One region of the Lactobacillus sp. ESL0237 genome, then DNA from elsewhere that is predicted to be linked to it. Evidence: riboswitches for the same ligand, from Rfam matches in the RefSeq annotation. Region 1 holds a riboswitch; each other region holds the start of a gene.
The links. Region 1 has a riboswitch for thiamine pyrophosphate ahead of F5ESL0237_RS00420 (ATP-binding cassette domain-containing protein). Riboswitches for the same ligand answer to the same signal wherever they lie in the genome.
Positions count from the first base shown of each region.

Region 1 (6,893 bases):
AAAGTTCAAGTAATGCTCTCAAATGGAAAAACAGTTAATGCCCGCATTGTTGGTACTGATGCAACAACTGATTTAGCAGTTTTGTCAATTGATGCTAGCTACGCTACACAAATTGCTGAATTTGGCGATTCTAAGAGTTTGCAGGCGGGGCAAACGGTAATAGCCGTTGGCTCACCTCTTGGTAGTGAATATGCTTCAACCGTCACCCAAGGAATAATTTCCGCACCAGCGCGAAGCATTACCACCTCTTCAGCTAATCAACAGACAGTCATTCAAACTGATGCAGCCATCAATCCAGGTAACTCTGGTGGAGCCTTGGTTAATTCTGCGGGTCAGGTTATTGGGATTAATTCAATGAAGTTATCACAATCTGGTGATGGGACATCTGTTGAAGGAATGGGTTTTGCCATTCCTTCAAATGAGGTAGTTACAATTGTTAATCAGCTAGTTAAGAAGGGTAAAATTGTACGACCACAATTAGGAGTCAAAGTTATTGCGTTACAAGGGATGCCAGCTAGCTATCGTAAACAGCTTAATATTAAGTCTAACTTAAAAGATGGAATTTACATTGCAGAAGTTACTAAAAGAGGTGCAGCTAGTGTAGCTGGTATCAAAGTTGGTGATGTTATTATTAAGGTTGACAACCAATCTATTTCAGATGTCGCTTCGTTACACAGTATTTTGTATAATCATAAAGTTGGTGATCGTGTTAGTGTAACGATTAATCGTAATGGTAATGAAATGAAGTTAAATATAAAGTTGCAGGCTGATTAAGTTCGAAAAATAAATGTATTAGTTATTAAAAGCTGTACTACACTGATTTGGATGGTAATACAGCTTTTTTGTTAATAATCAATATGCGGAACATCGTAATATTCGTCTTTTATCTTTGTCAAGTTTTAAATGGGAGCTAAAATCTTGTTGATAACTGTGGAAAACTTTGTGGATTGTGCATAAATTAGCAAAAATTTCGTATAAGCTTTGTGGAAAACTTGTGAATTGTGTGTAAATATTATAGTTTATTTTTTGGCTAATAAAGCTAAAAAAACGGTGATAGCGCCATTCTTATCTAGAAAGTTTGTAAATTTCAACTATCCATGAATAGATGTGCGTAATTTAAAAATAAAAAATAAAAAAAAAGCAGCTAACACAAGTTATGATAAAAGTTAGTCTGATAACCACAAAATGTAGATTTTGCTTGTACACAGCTGTGGACAAAGTCAGTGGAAAGAATGGGTATTTGGGGATAAAGTAAAAATTATGAAGATAAAAATTATTTGTGTGGGTAAGTTAAAAGAAAAATATTTTAAGGACGCAATTGCGGAGTATCAAAAACGACTTAATCGATTTGCTAAAATAGAATTAATCCAAGTAGCTGATGAGCAAGCGCCTGAAAAATTAAGTTTAGCTGAACAAAATCAAGTTAAGGAAATTGAAGGACAAAGGATTTTAGCTAAAATTAAAAATAAAGAATATGTGTATGTTACAGCGATTAAGGGTAAGGAACGTAGTAGTGAAGAATTTGCTTTAGAATTAGAAAAACTGGGGACTTATGGTCATTCAGATCTTACTTTCGTAATTGGTGGTAGTCTGGGCACTAGTTCTGCTGTAAATCAGCGGGCAGATGATTTACTTAGCTTCGGCAAATTAACTTTACCGCATCAATTGATGCGGGTGGTGCTAATCGAACAAATTTATCGCGGTTTTATGATTAATAATGGTAGTCCTTACCATAAATAAGAAGATAATAAAAAACAATCAACTATGAAGTGCCCCCAAATTTGGGGGTTATTTTTATGGCTAAATTATCTAAGTAAGATAAAATTACAAGCTATCGGCTTTGCCATGAATATTAAATTGTTCCTCCTGAATTAAGTTGGCGTTATCAGGTTAGATCTAATATTGATTACTTGCTGGCGTTTCTTGCACGTCACGGCCTAACTATTTTGGCTTAACTTTACACTATTTATAGTAATGACTTTAACCCTCAAGTGGGTAATGTTTTACGGCTTTGAAAAGCAAGTTAAAAATCTTAATGAACTAGAAGATGCAATCAGAGACTACATTGAGTATTACAACCAGAAAAGAATTAAAAGCAAACTAAAAGGACCAACTCCGATTAAATACCGGTAATTAGTCCTCAGTTAATAATTAATAAAGCGACCTAATTTTGGGTTCGCATCATCTATATGGCTATTTTTTATTTAATTGAAAGTAAGTAGTGCAAGGTTAACAAATAATAGAGTAATACCGCTATATATCCAATCACTTATTTTTATTGGAATTGCCACGATCGTTGTCCGTGGCGCATCTTCAACATAGCCATGTGACTCCATTGCTTGGGCTAAATTTTCGGCTGAATTGAGGGCAATTAAGATTGCTTTGAAGTAGAGTGTAGGTGACCAAAAACTTAAATAAACTCCCCGCATCATTGCAGCGGTTTGGACTTTTTTAATTGCTTGTTTCATTTGGGGAACAAGATTAAGTGCTGCTAAAATGCCGTATGCGAATTTACTTGGTAGATGAAAATTTTGTTCAAAGCAACGAGCAAATTCTGTGGTCGTAGTTCCAATAAAAACGCAGTAGATGGTCAGAGTGTAGACATAAATTCTACTAGCTAAACAAAGAGCGTTCTGTAAATTGGGTTCAGGTGTAAACCAGTACAGAGTAGCAAAGATGGTCGCTGCTGCTACTAATGGTAAAAGTAATGTTAAAAGTAAATTTTTGATTTTGACATGATTAAAAAGTAAATAAACTACTGCTATTCCAATAATGATTAAATTTGTAGGTAAGCTGGTTGTCAATGATATCTCTAAAGAAACTATTACTGCTAAAAAGAACTTAAAACCAGGATTCAATGCGAGCACCTCATTTCGTTACATAGGTTAATTGTTGGTTTTTAAAAACAAGATGATAATCACACCACTCCGCAATGTTAGTAAGGTCGTGGGTAATAATTACTAATGTTTGCCCTTGTCGAGCTTGGTTCTCCTTTAATAAATTTATGATTTGTTTAGCAGAATGATCATCTAAGCCACTTAGCGGTTCATCAAGTAAGAGCACAGCTTGACTAGCAATGATCATCAATAAAATTTGCAATTTCTTTTGTTGACCACCAGAAAGGGAATAGACAGCTTGATCTAATGTTTGATCTAATTCCAAGGCAATTAAAGCTTTATTAATTTCTGGGTCAGTAAAGAAATGGTTGTTAGGACTTTTTTTACTCAAGTTAAGCTCATCTGCAACTGAAATATTAATAAATTGGTCACTAGCTTTTTGGAAAACTTGCCCAACTTGCCACAAATATTTACGCGCGGATAGTTGGCTAATTTCATGGTCATAATAAGTCAAGCTACCATCGTAGGATAACATTTTACTAAGGGCATTAAAAAGTGAAGTTTTACCAATGCCATTAGCTCCCGTAATGAGGGTGGTTTTACCAGCCATAATTTGTAAGTGCTTTTGGTTTAAAAGTAATCGATTTTCACTAATTTTTGTATTAGTTAAAGTAAAACAGGGTTGCTCACTTTGAGGGAGAGCAAAATGATAATTTTTTTTATCTTTATTTTTTTGCAATAAGTTATCTTTGGCTGCTGCACTTAGCTTAGTGATTACTTTTTTTTGAAATTGAAATATATTGTCACAAATATTTTGATAATTGCTTAAAAGATGATCACTAATGAGAATAGTTTTCCCTTGTTTTTTTAAAGCTGCTAATTTGTTAATTAAAAAGTGCCGAGTATCTGGGTCACAACTGGCAAATGGCTCATCAAGTAAATAAAGATCTACATCCATTGCTACTAGAACAGCTAGTGCGACTCGTTGCTGTTCACCACCAGACATTGTATTAATTTTTTGATCAAGTAGATGGTCAATCTGGGTAAATTTAACGGCCAATTTAAGACGCTGGGCATATTGTTCACGGTCAACTTGGAGGTTTTCTAAAGCGAAGATAATTTCTTCTCGCGGAGTAGACATTGTAAATTGTTCACTAGCATTTTGGAACAGCATCGCAGCTCGTAAGCCATTTAAATCAACTTCCCCAGTGAGTTGACCAGCATATTTGGGATAAAGTGCTGCAAGTATTTTTAGTAGGGTAGATTTGCCGCAGCCTGAAGGTCCTACTAATAATGAAAATTCTTTTGTAGGTATGGTTAAACTAAGGTTATCTAAAATTTTATTCTGCAGGTCATATGTAAAAGTTAAATTTTTAATAGTAATCAATTTTATTTCCTAAGTATAAAAAAAGTCATCATGGCTTCATACCAGATGACGTAAAATTCAAGTGATTTTCCCTTCGTTGGCATTATCCATGCAGGTTCAGTGGGTATGTTCTCAGCCTTATCGGCACCCCAAGATTAGTGTCATTATACCTAAAAGATGGTTTGCTGTCTATCTTGATCATGATATTAAAGTAAACTTTTTTGCTTTAAAAATTTATAAGTAACAAATCTTTTGATATATAATTAAAGTATAATATAAAATCATTGAGAAGGTGAAGGTATGACAGCAGCTAGGCTGGAACAATATTTAGCGAGTGTTTTACAAGTAATAAGTACTGATACAAATGAGGTATGTCTCAAACCAGTTAATAGCACTTTTGATCTATTTACGATTTATCTTGAAAATCATAATACTGGTCTACATCGCTATCAAACTGCTCGTCAAACTATTATTTTTATGGTGGCAGGAACAATAAACATAAAAATCAATGGAAAAAATATTCGTTTAGCAACAGGAAATAGCGTTTTTTTAGAACCAAAATGTGAATATGATGTTCCTAGGCAAACTAAAGAAGATATAATCGTTAAATTTGAATTTACTAATCATTTAAATTTTCTCAATGCTATAGCTAAATTTAATGATGACGAGCAGAAAATAGTTAGCCAAATAAAGTTATCTCTTAAGACGGAGCGGTTGTTATATTTAAAAAATTCAAAATTAGCCAAACCCACCCAACTGATGAGAAGAATCGTTGATGAATATTTAAACCAAAATTTGTTTACTAGTGAAATGATTAGTGCAGAATTAATGATGGCATTTTTAACAACGATTAGAAATCAAAAGCTATCAGCTCTACCACTGGTTAACTATGAATTTGCTGAGACAACTCTAGATCAATATATTGATGAAAACTTTGCTCATATTACTTTGGAACAAACTGCAAAGCATTTTGGTTTAAATCCTAATTATTTTTCAACTTTAGTTAAGCAAAAAACTGGAAAAAGTTTTGTTGAGCATGTTGATGAAAGACGCATGCAGGAAGCACGTACCTTACTAGCACGCCCCGATATTTCGGTTAGAGATATTATTTCTCAAGTAGGATATAGTGGTAAATCTTTTTTTTATAAAAAATTTAACGAGTATTATCATGAAACGCCAGTTCAAATGCGGACAGAATTATTTAGACAAGCAAATATCAACTTAAAATAATGAGATATTAATTTTATTATATAACTATTGTTATATTATGTATATATAAACTTCTGCTTGCTGGATACATATGCTACAATCGCTTTCAAAGTTATATTTATAGCATAATTGGTTGTTAATGACTTTAAATTGAAATCACATAGGTGTAGCCGAAAGGACACAAGATATGAGCAAAAGAAAAGGCATTTTTAAAGATGGTAAAAAAAGAATATTGGGAGCTGTTACCTTTATAGCGTTAAGTTTCTTAACTGCTAATACTAAAGTTGCTGCAGCAGCTTCCTTGTCATCTAGCCCAAAACCGGCTGTAGCTGTATACGAAGGTGCTACTGCTACTAATTCAGTTAAGGTAAAATATCAAGACGATAAAGGTAATCCAATTGCGTCGTTCAAGGATGAGGTAATTTCAACATCTAAAATTAAAGTACCCCAAATTCCAGGTTATACATTTAAGTCAGCGCAATATGCTGATCAGCCAATCGATTCTAAAGATAATTTAATTGAAATTACAACTCCTGTTGCAGATGGAATTTTAATTTTAACTTATACTAAAGATACGGTAGTTGATAAACGCGAACCAATTAAAGGTGCAAATGTCATAGTAAAATATCAAGCTGAAGATGGCAACACACTTGCCGCTGAAGAAGTTTTAAGTGGAAATCTGGGTGATGGCTATATTTCAACTGCTAAAGAAATTCCAGGTTATACACTTAAGACACGACCGACTAATGCCGTTGGATTTTTTGATAGTGTAGAACAGATTGTAACTTATATTTATACTAAGAACGGACAACCTAATTCTACGGGTAATGAATCTGTAATTCCTCCAAAAGACGATAAGTCAAGTAATAAACAGCAGGGACATTCTCAAAATTGTTTACCGACTGGTAAAAAATCGACTGATAGTAAGACTAAGATTACAAGCAATTCTACTAGGGGTAAGGGACTTAATGATCCCAATAACGATCACTCTGCAGGCAAGTTGCCGCAAACTGGTATAAATAAGCAATCCCAGTTATCACTTTTAGTAGCGGGAATTGTTTTATTATTAACTGGGATTAGTTTAACTAGTCTTAAGTCTAAGAAGAAAAATTAATTTTATAGTTATTTAAAAGGCACCCTTTTAAAAAGGTGCCTTTTTATAATTACATTTTTTCTAAACGAACAATTCGATCTGCTGTTGGGGGATGAGTGTCAAATAAATGTGTCAATCCATGCTGTTGATGTAGAGGATTTTCAATATACATTCCGGCACTACTAGGGTCTGCTTTTTTCATAGGCTCTGAATTTTCAATTTTTTTAAGTGCAGAAATTAAACCTTGTGGATTACGCGTTAATTCTACTGATGAAGCATCAGCTAAATATTCACGGTTTCGCGACAATGCCATTTGGGCTAAACTCGCACAAATGGGTCCGAGGATTAAGACGAACAAGATAGCAATAACTTTAAAAATTAAGTTCAA
Region 1 covers NZ_REHE01000003.1:19,168-26,060, forward strand. The annotation lists gene F5ESL0237_RS00400 (S1C family serine protease) at 1-774, shown strand, start outside; gene rlmH (23S rRNA (pseudouridine(1915)-N(3))-methyltransferase RlmH) at 1,261-1,740, shown strand; gene F5ESL0237_RS00410 (IS3 family transposase) at 1,999-2,133, shown strand; gene F5ESL0237_RS00415 (energy-coupling factor transporter transmembrane protein EcfT) at 2,205-2,858, opposite strand; gene F5ESL0237_RS00420 (ATP-binding cassette domain-containing protein) at 2,869-4,224, opposite strand; TPP riboswitch at 4,276-4,365, opposite strand; gene F5ESL0237_RS00425 (helix-turn-helix transcriptional regulator) at 4,504-5,433, shown strand; gene F5ESL0237_RS00430 (MucBP domain-containing protein) at 5,600-6,526, shown strand; gene htpX (zinc metalloprotease HtpX) at 6,576-6,893, opposite strand, start outside.

Region 2 (6,893 bases), on a different contig from region 1:
ATTAGAGAAATTGCTTAGCTGGCAGTTTATGCGTGTTTCTAAATCGACTATTTTAAATTTAAAACAGGTTTATGCATTGACTAGATCAATTTCTAATTGCCAAGTACATTTTCGAGATTCTTACAAAGTTGTTTACGTTTCGCGCCGTTATTATCATAATTTGAGTGATAAATTAAATGAGAGAAGGTCCTTATCATGAGAAAACAAAAGATTAAAGAAATTTTGTGGGGCATTGGTTTAGTGGCAGCAGCCGTTTTCTTAATTCTTAATCAATTACAGCTTTTATCTTTTCATTTAGGCTTGGCCACTATTTTTTGGACAGTAATTTTTGCAGTAAGCTTAATCAATAGCCTCGTTAATCATAATTTGTTTGGTACAGTATTTTCAGTCGCCTTTTTATTGATTGTTTATGCTGAACCACTACACATCACTAGTATTGTTCCGTGGACGTTACTTTTAGCAACTTGTTTAGTGTATGCGGGATTACATTTGATTTTTGCAAAAAGCTGGCATCACTATCACACATCTTATTTTTTCAATAAGCGTCAAAGCAGAGGTTGGACGGAGGGCGAATTCACCTCTACCAAAAGTGATTTTGGTGATGACAACAGTGAAAATGATGAACGTCATATCGTGATTAACCAAAAATTATCGGAAATTTCGCGCTACGTTCATTCACAAAACTTAGAAACGGTCACTATTAATTCAACAATGGGTACAACTAGTGTTTATCTAGATTCTGCTAAACCGGCTGGCGATACGGTGATAATTAATGTCAATGCTTTAATGAGTGAGGTTGCAATCTACTTGCCATTGTCATGGCAACTTAAGGACAATTTAGCTACTATTTTGGGTGAAGTAGAAATTAATGGTACAGCAAAAGGCAATGGTCCAACGGTAATTCTGCGAGGATCAAGTAGATTTGTCTCAATTTCGATTAATTATATTTAAAAGAGCCGTAACAATGCACCTAGCCGTATTAAAAACCTCCTAGTATTGAAAAAATTTGAAGCAAAGTAAAGACTACTCTTATGAAGTATATTTAAAGAAGTAAAAAAGACAGTACTGAAGATAGTACTGCCTTTTTTGAAGTTAGCTAAGACTTTAAATAACGAGGAAGAAGCTAACTGTTCTTATTGTCGCTGCCAATTGGTGGTAAGCATTGCTGCAACCGTTTTTTTAATATCTTTACTTTGGGAAATCATTGAAATGACCGCTGCGCCAGCTACATTAGTTTGGGCAATTGCTGGTAAATCTGTAACCTTAATGCCACCAATTGCAACGATTGGTCTACGAGTGCGCTTGACTAGTTTAGCTAAACCAGTAAGACCTATTTCTGGATCAGCATCGTCTTTTGATTGTGTGGTAAAAATTGGACCACTGCCATAATAATCAATGCCAGCAATAAGGTCGCCTTTGGCAATTTCTGTCATAGTAGAACACGAGTAGCCCACAATCATCTGGCCGGCTACTTCATTTATTACCTGGGCAATATCTTCATCATCTTGACCAATATGGATTCCTTCAGCGTGAACTTTTTTGGCTAAAGCAACATCGTCATCGATAAAAAATGGCACATCATATTTTTGACAAAGCTGATGTAGTTCTTCAGCCATTGATAAGCGGTCACTTTGTTTCAAAGTTGATTTAGGACCCTTATCACGGAATTGATAAGCAGTAATGCCAGCTTTGAGAGCTTCTTCTACTAATTCTGGTAGACTTTTGTTTGCGGGCAGGTCTTGTGTTCCACAGACAAAATATGCGGTTAACTGTGTGGAATCAAATTTTTGCATAATTTCTCCTAGTTTATTTTTACCCAATGATTAAGTGGTCCGTGACCATGGCCAACTTGGATGGTTTCTGCGATAGCTTTGGCTACGTATTGTTTACCAAGTTTAATTGCAGCACTTAAAGTTTGACCGTGAGCGAGCTGAGCTGTAATTGTTGCAGCTAAAGTGTCACCGGTGCCATGAGTTCTTTTGGTGTGGGTACGTGGACTGCTAATCCAAAAATCGGTACCATCGGCTAAGAGGGCATAGTCGCGTACTAGTTCATTTTCAGCATGACCACCTTTGATTAGAATATTTTTCACACCCATCTCTTGTAAGGCATGAGCTAATGCGGGATACTGTTTTTCGCTGCTTGCCTTAATTCCCGTCAGTACTTCAGCTTCGGGCAAGTTGGGTGTTACTAAATCTGCAAGTGGTAAAAGTTCCTCTTTGACAGTTTTAACAGCATCCTTACTTAGCAGGGGTGCACCGCCTTTAGCTACCATTACGGGATCAATTGTAATGGGACCAAAATCATACTTTTTTAGGTTAAGAGCAACTTGATGCACGTGAGCTGCATCGCCAAGCATTCCTGTTTTGCAGGCACGGATCTTAAAATCAGCGGCAAGTGAAGTAAATTGTGCGTCAATTAGTTCTAATGGTATTAAAAAAGAGTCTTGTACACCAAGGGTATTTTGTGCGGTAACAGCTACCACCACTGCTGTACCAAAAACTTTTTGCATTTGAAAAGTCTTAAGATCGGCCATAATACCAGCACCACCACCAGAATCGGTTCCAGCGATTGTTAATACTTGGGGGAAAGAATTAATTTTTTCAGTCATAAAAAGCCGTCCTTTAGTCAAATTTTGCTATTTTTTCAATATCGGCAACTTGAACTTTAGCCAAGTAGTCTATCAGATGCATACCGAACGTGCCAGGGCCAATTTTTGGATGGTCTTTAGCTAGTAATTCGCCAGTAGCTGCAAATACCAAGGTGGCAGTTTGAGCTGCTTCAAATGGATCAGCCCCAACTGATGCAAAAGCTGCCACAATACTAGATAGTACATCACCTGAGCCAACATGGGCTTGAAATAGCGGGGTGCCGTTGTAAACATGTGCAATCTTCTTGCCATTGCTGATTGTGTCTGTTGCACCACTAGCAATAACAACACAGTCCAATTTTTGAGCCGTTTTTTGGGTGATTTGGTCAAGATTACCTGAACCCGAACCGGCATCAATTCCTCGGGCATTCCATTCAAAACCCCCTAAAGCTGCAATTTCGCCAGCATTACCACGGATTATGCTAACTGGAAATCTGTGGAGGAGGTCCTGCGCTGTTTGCAGACGATAATTAACCGCTCCTACAGCGACAGGGTCAAATACGATAGGCTTTTTATCTTGGGTAGCTAAAGCGCCTATTTTTTTCATTTGGGCAATTTGCAACTGGGTTAAGGTGCCGAGATTAAGGGTAACGCTTGAAGCCATCTTAACCATTTCTTCGGCTTCGGCAATTTCCTTACTCATAATTGGTGAAGCACCAATAGCATTTAAACTATTAGCAACATCTTGAACGGTGACAAAATTAGCAGCATTTAAAACAACCGGATTTTTTTCTCGTAATTCATTGAGAATATTTAACTTCATTTCAACCTCCAACAATTGCACTAGCCTACTTGCGTAAATAAAAAGCTTTGACACTATCATGTGTCAAAGCTTAACGGTTATTGACACGTTCCTACGCAAGAATTAGCTTACAGGTTCAAAGGGTCTAGAACGTAGTTCCATCTCAGCCGCGATGGGGGCTCCCCTCGTGTTATCGCTTTCTATTATAATGATTTTTTCTGTTTAATACAATTAAAAATAGGCATAAAATAAGAATAAAATTAATAAAGTAGAAAAGAGGCAAATTAATGAGTTTCACGCAGCAATTGCATCAAGCAGCACAAAATATATGGCAAAAAAGTCTGGTGCATCCTTTCATTACAGAATTACAAAGTGGCCAACTACCGTTAACAAAATTTCGGTTTTATTTACTGCAGGATCGATATTATTTAGTTGAATTTAGTAAGTTCCATCATCTATTAGCTGAACAAGCAGGTAATCCGCAAATCAAACAATTTTTATTGCAGAGTGAAGCAGATCTTAAGGCTTGCGAATGGTCTGTCCGCAGTGATTTTTTTACGGAATTAAAAATTACTCCAATGGAAATTAGACAAACAGCGGTTGCGCCTACGGCGTATAATTATGTCAATCATATGTATCTGACACTCGAACGTGATGGCTTTGCCCCAGCAATAGCTGCAATTGTTCCTTGTTATTGGTTGTATCAAGAAATTGGGCAAAAATTAGCTAAAGTTGGCTCACCCGTAGCACTCTATCAAACATGGATAGATACTTATGATAGTGACTGGTATGAGGTCAATGTGACACATATTTTGCAATTAATAAATATTTTGGCTAGTCAAGCCACCGCAACTGATCGTCAAATGATGCAAACAGCTTTTATTCGCAGTAGCTACTACGAATTACAGTTTTGGCAAATGGCTTACGCAAAAGAGCAGTGGAAATAAAAAACTGAACTAGCTAGTAGTTCAGTTTCCTTATTGAGCCGCAAGTCGTTTTTCATGCCGAGCCAAAATCATGTCAACAATTGCTTGGGCGACATTAAGGTTTTTTAATAATGGTCCATGAGAATAAGTACCAATAAAGTTATGATAACGTAGCCCTTCGACTTTATCTTGGGGATTATTACCATAACCTTCAATCATTTTGCCTAAAGGATGCAGTTTTTCTTTATCATCAAAATATGTTTGTCCTGAATGGTTTTCAAAGGCACTAACTTCACCCCAGTCGCTCAGATACCTAGTATCACCAATCATTCGCTTATCTGACTTAAAAACGGTGTGGAAGGGTAAGATATCTAGTCCTTTAATTGTAATGCCAGAATTAGTTTTGTAATAAGTACCAACTAATTGATAGCCCCCACAAACACCTAACATTGGGCCGTCACTATTGATATAGTTGGTTAAAGTATCTTTATGACGTGGTAAGTCTTTGGCAACTACAGTTTGTTCAAAATCTTGGCCACCACCAAAAAAAACAAAGTCATAGTCAAAAGCGTCAAAGCTATCGTTTAAAGAAATATTATCTATTTGAGTTGTATAATTTTGTTTTTTTAGTAAATAGCGAATAATTTTGACATCACCAGAATCACCATAGGTATTCATTAGGTCTTCGTATAAGTATGCAATTTTAATTGATTTATCTGCCATTTTATCTCTACCTCTATTCTTTGGTTAAAGTATATCCTAAAGGTAAAGCGTGAGCAAAAGATAATTATTCAATATCTTCTTGGGCAGCGAAATGATTAATTGGACCATATTTTGAGCCAACTTCAATTGGATGAGCGATTGCTTCATAAGTAAAATCTTTAGCAATTTTAACACTGTCAATAATTGACATTTTTTTGGCAAGTTCAGCAGCAATAACTGCTGATAGGGTATCGCCTGTGCCGTTAATTCGTTCAGTATTAATAAACGGCTTAGTAAATTCATAAACCTGACCGTCAGCAGCCAGCAGTAGATCGGTTACTTGGGTTTGGTAAGGACTATCGTGGCGCCCCTTCATTAAAACATTCTTCGCTCCCATTGCTTGTAACATTTTTGCCCCCATCAGCACTTCTTCTTTTGAATCCAAAGAAAGCCCTGTTAATTTTTGTTGTTCATAAAAATTAGGTGTAATGATATCAGCAAGTGGTAGTAGTTCATCTAAGAAAGCTTGGTAAGCGTCATCGTCAAGCAGGGTATTGCCATGTTTAGTCATAATAACAGGATCAATGACAATCTTACCCATATCATATTTACGCAAGTTAGCTGCAACGCAAGTAATAATTTCTTTATTAGCCAGCATTCCAGTTTTAAGAGCTGAAATTGCAAAGTCATCATTTAGAACATCAAATTGCTTTTGAATAAATGAAATGGGCATTACTTCTTGGGCATAGATTCCCGTGGTGTTTCCAGCAACAGCGGCAGTTAAAAGCCCCATACCATATACTTTTCGGGCATAAAATGAATGTAAATCTGCAGTCATTCCAGCACTACCATCACTATCATTCCCTGCAATTGTCAGAGTAATAATTTCTTTTTTCATTATTATGTAATCCTCTTTTAAATAAAAGTTTTATGTTCACAGTATAACTTAAAAAATAAGGACAATGCTATAATTATTTCTTGTAAAAGCAAGGTGGGGTAGTAAAATTATGATGAACCGCTTTCTTATAGAAAGGACAATTTATGGCGAAAAATTACATTATGGCAATTGATGAAGGAACAACCTCAACGCGGGCAATGATTATTGACCATCAAGGTCGAAAAGTTGCTTCTTCACAAAAGGAATTTCCGCAATATTTTCCACAACCAGGTTGGGTTGAGCACAAAGCAGAGGAAATCTGGCATGCAGTTCAAACTACAATTGCTAATGCGATTATTAATTCAGGAATTCGTCCAGAACAGATTAAAGGTATTGGCATTACTAATCAAAGAGAAACAACGGTAATTTGGGATAAAAAGACTGGTAAACCAATTTATAATGCAATTGTGTGGCAATCTCGTCAGACAACTAAGTTGGCTGAAAAATTGAAAAATGCTGGGTATAGCAAATTAATCCATAAAAAAACCGGTCTAATTATTGATCCGTATTTTAGTGCTACCAAAATTCGTTGGATTTTAGATAATGTTGCAGGTGCACAGCAAAAAGCGGAACAGGGTGACTTGCTTTTTGGGACGATTGACAGTTGGTTGTTGTGGAAATTAACGGATGGTGCAGTTCATGTGACCGACTATACGAATGCTTCCAGAACAATGTTATTTAATATCCATGATTTAAAATGGGATGAAGATATACTTGAATTGTTAAATATTCCTAAAAAAATGTTGCCAGAGGTTAAATCTAATTCTGAAATATATGGTTACACTAATTCGTATACTTTTTTTGGTGGCAAAGTACCAATTTGTGGTATTGCTGGTGACCAGCAGGCGGCTCTTTTTGGTCAATTGGCTTTGAAAAAAGGAATGGTAAAAAACACTTATGGAACTGGTTCATTCATTGTAATGAATACTGGTGAAG
Region 2 covers NZ_REHE01000010.1:352,550-359,442, reverse strand. The annotation lists gene F5ESL0237_RS07050 (LytTR family DNA-binding domain-containing protein) at 1-199, shown strand, start outside; gene F5ESL0237_RS07045 (hypothetical protein) at 196-951, shown strand; gene thiE (thiamine phosphate synthase) at 1,134-1,796, opposite strand; gene thiD (bifunctional hydroxymethylpyrimidine kinase/phosphomethylpyrimidine kinase) at 1,802-2,611, opposite strand; gene thiM (hydroxyethylthiazole kinase) at 2,625-3,413, opposite strand; TPP riboswitch at 3,485-3,588, opposite strand; gene tenA (thiaminase II) at 3,680-4,339, shown strand; gene F5ESL0237_RS07020 (type 1 glutamine amidotransferase) at 4,370-5,041, opposite strand; gene thiD (bifunctional hydroxymethylpyrimidine kinase/phosphomethylpyrimidine kinase) at 5,106-5,918, opposite strand; gene glpK (glycerol kinase GlpK) at 6,062-6,893, shown strand, end outside.
Region 2: linked by a shared signal. The riboswitch ahead of thiM (hydroxyethylthiazole kinase) and the one ahead of F5ESL0237_RS00420 (ATP-binding cassette domain-containing protein) in region 1 are both predicted to bind thiamine pyrophosphate.

Region 3 (6,893 bases), on a different contig from region 1:
TAGTTTTCTTAATATAAATTTTGCTACAATTAAGAATAATAGTAAAAAATGAAAGGCTAAAAAATGAAAAAAGAAGAAGAAATTAAAATGCTTAAAGCCTTTGCAGATGCAAACGCAACCTCTGGCTTTGAAGAAGAATTTGTTAAATTGTTTACAGAAACTGTGAAGAGTTACGCTGATATTAAAATTGATGGTATGTTGAATGTTTATGCAGCTAAAAAGCAAAATAAAGCTCACCGTCCAATAATCCAGCTTGATGCACATTCAGATGCTGTTGGCTTTATTACACAGGCTGTAAGGCCTAATGGCTTAATCAAATTTGTTCCACTTGGTGGCTGGGTTAAATACAATATTCCAGCTTTACGTGTCAAAATTAGAAATCGTGATGGTGAGTATATTCCAGGAGTAGTGGCAACTAAACCGCCTCATTTTATGACTGAAGCAGAGCGTAACAATGTTCCAGATGTTGCTGACATGTCGATTGATGTTGGTTCAAGCTCACGCGAAGAAACTATTAATGATTACAAAATTGACACTGGCTGTCCAATTTTCGTTGATGTAAAATGCGAATATAATGATAAGACAGGTTTGTTTTTTGGTAAAGATTTTGATGATCGCTTTGGTGCAGCCGCAATGGCGGATGTTCTTGAAGAATTAAAAGATGAACAAACAAACTTTAATATCGTTGCTGCTCTTTCAAGTCAAGAAGAGGTTGGGTTACGAGGTGCGTATGTAACAGCTAGGGAAGTTAAACCCGATTTGGCGATTGTACTAGAATCATGTCCAGCTGATGATACTTTTACCCCTGACTGGTTATCTCAAACTGGTCTTAAAAGAGGACCGATGCTACGTGACATGGATACCTCATTCTTACCTAATCCTAAATTTCAACAGTATGCCTGCGATGTAGCTGATAAAAATCATATTCCTTATACGCGCTCAGTTCGTACTGGTGGGGGACAAGATGGAGCCGCTATTTACTATGAAAATGGTGCACCTACTATTGTGATTGGTATACCTGTACGATATGAACATTCACCATATTGCTTCAGTGCATACCATGATTTTAAGGCTGCAGTTGATTTAGCAGTGGCAATTATTCGTGACATGACTGAGGAAAAGCTTGCTAGTTTTAGTAATTTTTAAATACTTAATAAAATAAAATCGTGTAAGCAAAGGCTACACGATTATGCTATAATACAGAAGAAGTCACTAGGGGTGCATATAGCTGAGAAATACCCTCTGAACCTGAACGGGATAATTCCTGCGTTAGGGAAGTGTAACAGAGTAAATTACTAAGTACTCCTAATGACTTAATAGTTATTTAGGAGTATTTTTATGTTTACAAGATCATCAAAGTGGAATACTAAATCAATTATTTTAGTTGCTTTAATCGGAATAATTATGGGTGTGATTTACACTTATGGCTTCAATTGGGCCTATAATTTAATTAAAATGGCCTTGATTCCAACAGGCTTTGCACCGGTAGTTGATACAGTTTTTACAGGTTTGTGGCTCATGGCTGCGCCTTTAGCAATATATTTTGTGCCAACTGCTGGGTCTGGTACTATTGGTGAATTATTAGCGGCAGTTGTTGAAATGGCGATTGGGGGACAATGGGGAGCAACGACTATTATATCTGGTATTCTACAGGGGGCATTAAATGAAATTGGCTTTTTCCCTAAAAAAGAACGCTATCAGAAATTTTCTTGGGCAAGTGTGATAACAGGAGCAATTTTTGCTGGCTTGGGCTGCTTTATTTTGTCATATGTGCTTTATGGTTGGTCAAAATTTAGTCTTGTACTACAAATAACAATGTTTATTACTAACTTGATTTCAGCTGTTGTTTTTGATGGTATTTTAGTTAAATTAATTATTAATATGTTTGAACGTGCTGTAAAGCCAAAAATAAGTTAATTAGAGTAAAATAGTTGCAACTTATCCTGTCCAAAGGTTGATAGCAGATAAAACAGTTAGCGGCTATTTTTGTTTTGGTTGAAATTTGGCTCTAGCTCGAGTAAATTTTTTGATAAAAAGAATAATTCGGATATATTAGATATAGATAAGGGGAATTATGGTAAAAGATATTACGAACTGGCGCTCATTAGGCGGTTATGTCGGTGCAAATGGGAAAAAAGTAAAAGAAAATATGCTTTTTCGGTGTGGACAGTTATTTGATTTATCTTTAGAGCAAAAGGAGGCCGTCCGAAATAAATATCAAATTAAGCAATTAATAGATTTTCGTGGTGCTGATGAACGAAAAGAATATCCAAATTATATTTGGAATGGATTAACTTATATTACGATAGATGTTCTAGCAGATGCTGCTACTAACCAAGCTAGTCTTGATGAAATTATTTCTGCTAATGGGGATGTTGCAGGTAATATGCTAATTACATACAAGCAACTAGCTTTAACAAATTCTGCGCGTGAGGGATATCAACAATTTTTGCTGACTCTAGTTGACAATCCCGTACCAACAGCTTTCCATTGCTTTGCGGGAAAAGATCGTACTGGTGTTGCAGCAGCGTTAATTTTAAAGTGTTTGGGTGTTGGTAATCATGATATTTTTACTGATTATTTAAAGACAATTGAAGCAAGAAGCAAAGCTAATAACGAAATTTTAAATCTTTTAAAAGGACAGTTAGATGCAGTTCAACTTGAAAGTGTAAAGGCAGCACTAACTGTACAGCCTTCGTATTTAGAATGCTATTTTAAAACAATTGAGCAGAATTATGGGGATTTTGATAATTACTTGGTAAATGGGTTGAAGTTGCCAACTAATTTTAAGGAAAAAATGCAAGGTACTTATTTGGAATAATTAATGAATAATCATCAAATAACTTAGTAGCAAAAAGGACTGATCTCGAACATAAAGGAGAATCAGCCCTTTTTATTTAGAACAGAATGTACTTTGGTTGTCAACATATCAATAGCAACATCATTAGTGCCACCTTCTGGAATAATGATGTCAGCATAACGTTTAGTGGGTTCAATAAATTGATGATACATCGGCTTAACTGTGTCAAGATACTGTTCAATTACTGAATTAATTGAGCGCCCACGTTCTTCAATGTCTCGTTCAAGTCGGCGAATAAAACGAATATCGTCATCAGTATCAACGTAAACTTTAATATCCATTAAGTCACGAATTTTTTTACTGGATAAAACTAAAATTCCTTCAAGTATAATAATATCAACGGGTTCAGTATGAATTGTTTCGCTGCTACGAGTGTGTTCTTTAAAATTATAAACTGGCATCTCAATAGGTTTATGTTGTAATAAACTTTGCAAATGCTTAGTCAAAAGGGGAACATCAAAAGCATCTGGATGATCGTAGTTAATATTTAAGCGTACATCCATTGGCACCCCGGTGTTATCTTTATAGTATGAATCTTGCGTCATAATTAAGACATGCTCATTTTCTTGCATTTGTTCCACAATTTTATTAGCAATAGTAGTTTTACCGCTGCCTGAACCACCGGTTATACCGATTACAACGGGTTTTTCAAGTTGAGACATTAAGACACTCCTTTTTTTATCAAATAACATTTTACTTTACTTTGTCAAGAATTACCAATTGATTAGGTAAAAAATACTGATTTAGCAAATAAAATTTATTTGGATATAGTCAGAATTGGGAAAATAGTTCTCAACTGTTAGGTTAGCTAACTTGCTTGTGGTTCAGCTTAACTTAATAAGCTTTATTTTTTTGAAATAAGTGTATTAGATTTTGCTTGCTAGTGTACTTGTTTCCCCAAGAGCTGTTGACTCATTTAATGAAAGCGATTACTATATCTTTGGTACCAAAAAATAATTATTTATCATTTATATTTTAAAAAAATGTTTTTAGTAGTCATGTTTTAACCTTGTTTATTTTTCAAAAGATACATTAATTAGTAAAAGAGGACCAAGAGCTAGAATGGAATATAAAGAAAGAACAGCTGCTACGCAAGCCCAGGAATATATACAAGATTTAATTCAATTTAAGTCCGCTACTAAATTTTTGCCATCGCAAAGAGCAATTGCTGAAGAACTAGGAGTTAGTCGCAATGCTGTGTTACATGCACTAGTAAAGTTGAAGAGTGCAGATCAAGTTTCAACTAAGGAAAGGACAGGAATTGTTGTAAACACTAAAATTAATATTAATATGCTTGGCATGGAATCAATGACAGTAGAGATAAATGATCGACTGATTCAAATTGACCATCTAACTACTGAATTGATTTCTGTACCAAAAAATTTAATTAATTTCTTTGGTCCAACGGTAAAGAAATTAATTAAAATAAGTCGAGTACGATTAAAAAATAAAATCCCTTTAACCTATGAAACTACGTACTTTAATGCTGCAAAATTTAAAGAATTTGCTGAAATTGATTTTACTAATAAATCTTTATATGCGTTATTAAAAGATAAATACGGAATTGTCTTAGCTTATGGGAAGGAAAATATTGCTTGTAGCTTGGCAAATGAAAAAATAAGTGAAATTTTAAAGGTGAAAAAAGATACCCCGCTTTATCGCATCGATAGTTTTAATTATTTAGAGGGTGCTACCCCGATAGAAGCAACTACGCAGTACCTGATTGGCAGTAAATTTAAATATCATTTTACGGCTGCTGATATTTATACTTATTTGTAGGAATAAAAAAGTGTTATTTAAAGAGGTTTATGCGGACTTAAAGTTGAAAATCACGCAAAAGAATTATTTGCCTGGCAGTAATTTGCCCACTGAGACGGAATTACAGGAATATTATCAGGTCAGTAGAACAACTATTCGCAGAGCAATTGACCAACTTGTAGCAGAAAATAAGGTTATACGAAAAAAGGGCAGTGGCTTATTCGTTGCTCCAGCAATTTCAAAGCAAAATATCTTAGAAATGACAGGTATCATTAAACAATCAGTTCCTGACCTAGCAGACATGATAAAATTTAAAGATAGTTATTTAAGGTTGGTTGGTCCATATTATGCTGATGTTTTTAATATTAGTGCTAATGAACTGCTATATTTTATTTCGTTTGTAATCAATATAAAAGGACAATTAACATGGGAAAAGTTGATTTTACCCCTAGAATATTTTCCTGACTTTGATCCCACTTGCTTAAAGATAATGTCAATTATTGAAGCAGTTAATTCTGGTAAATTAAAACTCAAGAACTTATTTCAAGATTTTCAATTAATAAGAGCAACGGATGAGATAGGCAAGCAGTTGTGCATCCAAAAACAAGCGCCAGTATTTAAAATAACTAATCTTTTTTCAACTAAAGATAGCAAAATTGTAGCCATTGAGTACAGGCTACAAGATGCTTTAACTACCAAGTACTCAATTGATTTTAATTAGTGGAGGGAAAATAATGATTAAGCTTGTAAGAGTAGACCATCGATTAGTTCACGGCCAAGTGGCCGTTTCTTGGTTCAATAGTTTAGATGTAAATACAATTTTTGTGGTTAATGATGAAGTTGCTAAGGATGATTTTCGGAAATCAGCTATTCGATTGGCTAAACCAGAGAACTCTAAATTAGTAATGAAATCGGTTGATGATAGTATCAAAGCCATTAATTCTGGGGTAACTGATAAGTATAAAATGCTAATTGTAGTTGAATCGGTGGCCGATGCGACTAAATTAATTAAGGGGACAGGAGAAAAAATCAAAAGTTTGAATTTGGGTGGAACTAAACCACGACCTGAAACTAAAAATTATGCAAAAACAATTAACTTAACTCCGACAGAAGCAGATCAGCTTGATGAACTTCAAGCTAGTGGGGTTGATGTTTGGATAAAGCAAGTTCCCAATGATGATAAGCGGGAATTTCATAAATAGAGTTGAGGAGCTTAAGGTATGAATGTTTATGTAACAGCAATTATTTTAGCCTTAATTGCAATGTTGGGAAATGGTGAGTATTTTTTAGGTTCATCAATGCTATCAAGACCACTTGTAACATGCACATTAACAGGACTAGTATTAGGAAATCTGCAACAAGGCATCATTATGGGTGCAACTTTGGAACTAGCCTTTGTAGGTTCATTTTCAATTGGTGGAGCTATTCCCCCGGAAATTATTTCAGGTAGTGTTTTAGGTACAGCTTTTGCTATCGGTGCTGGGAAAAGTACCGCTGTTGCTTTAACGCTTGGTATTCCTATTGCATCACTAGTTTTAGTAATTAAAAATTTGTGCTTTATCTTTATTTTGCCTTACTTTGTTCATCGAGCTGATCATTATGCAGAATTAGCTGATGGCAGTGGTATAAGTCGAATGAATGTTTTAGGAGGCTTTTTTTCAGTTAACTTACCAATTGGTTTAGTGGTAGGGATTTCTTATATTTTAGGTAGCCCAGTAATTAAAGGAATTTTAAGTGTAATTCCGCAATTCATTATTAATGGCTTGGGAATTGCTACTGGGTTGCTACCAGCTTATGGTTTTGCCCTTTTAATGAAAATGATGATTAATAAAAAGAATGCAACTTTTTTTATCATCGGATTTGCGTTAGCAGTTTATTTAAAGATTTCAGTTACCGGAGTTGCCATTTTTGGAGCTTGTCTTGCCTTGATTTTAACGGGATATTCCGCATTTAACGGTAAACCAGTAGTAAATACGGCGCCGAGTACTAATAAAACAGCTAAATTAAATACAGAAAATGGAGGCATTGACTATGAAGATGAAGAATTCTAAGTTACTTACTAAAAAAGACCTAATGAAGACTTTTTGGCGTTCATTTACAATGGAATGGGCATGGAACTATGAGCGGCAGATGAACTTAGGTTACTCCTATGCCATGGTTCCTGCCTTACGGAAAATCTATGGGAATAATAAAGAAAAATTGCAGGCTGCTTATAAACGCCACCTGGAGTTCTATAATGTCACTCCATGGCTAAGTACTTTTCCATTAGGAATTT
Region 3 covers NZ_REHE01000006.1:18,347-25,239, forward strand. The annotation lists gene F5ESL0237_RS01710 (M42 family metallopeptidase) at 64-1,146, shown strand; TPP riboswitch at 1,205-1,293, shown strand; gene F5ESL0237_RS01715 (ECF transporter S component) at 1,339-1,917, shown strand; gene F5ESL0237_RS01720 (tyrosine-protein phosphatase) at 2,075-2,821, shown strand; gene udk (uridine kinase) at 2,884-3,552, opposite strand; gene F5ESL0237_RS01730 (GntR family transcriptional regulator) at 3,923-4,639, shown strand; gene F5ESL0237_RS01735 (GntR family transcriptional regulator) at 4,650-5,339, shown strand; gene F5ESL0237_RS01740 (PTS sugar transporter subunit IIB) at 5,353-5,820, shown strand; gene F5ESL0237_RS01745 (PTS sugar transporter subunit IIC) at 5,839-6,669, shown strand; gene F5ESL0237_RS01750 (PTS system mannose/fructose/sorbose family transporter subunit IID) at 6,650-6,893, shown strand, end outside.
Region 3: linked by a shared signal. The riboswitch ahead of F5ESL0237_RS01715 (ECF transporter S component) and the one ahead of F5ESL0237_RS00420 (ATP-binding cassette domain-containing protein) in region 1 are both predicted to bind thiamine pyrophosphate.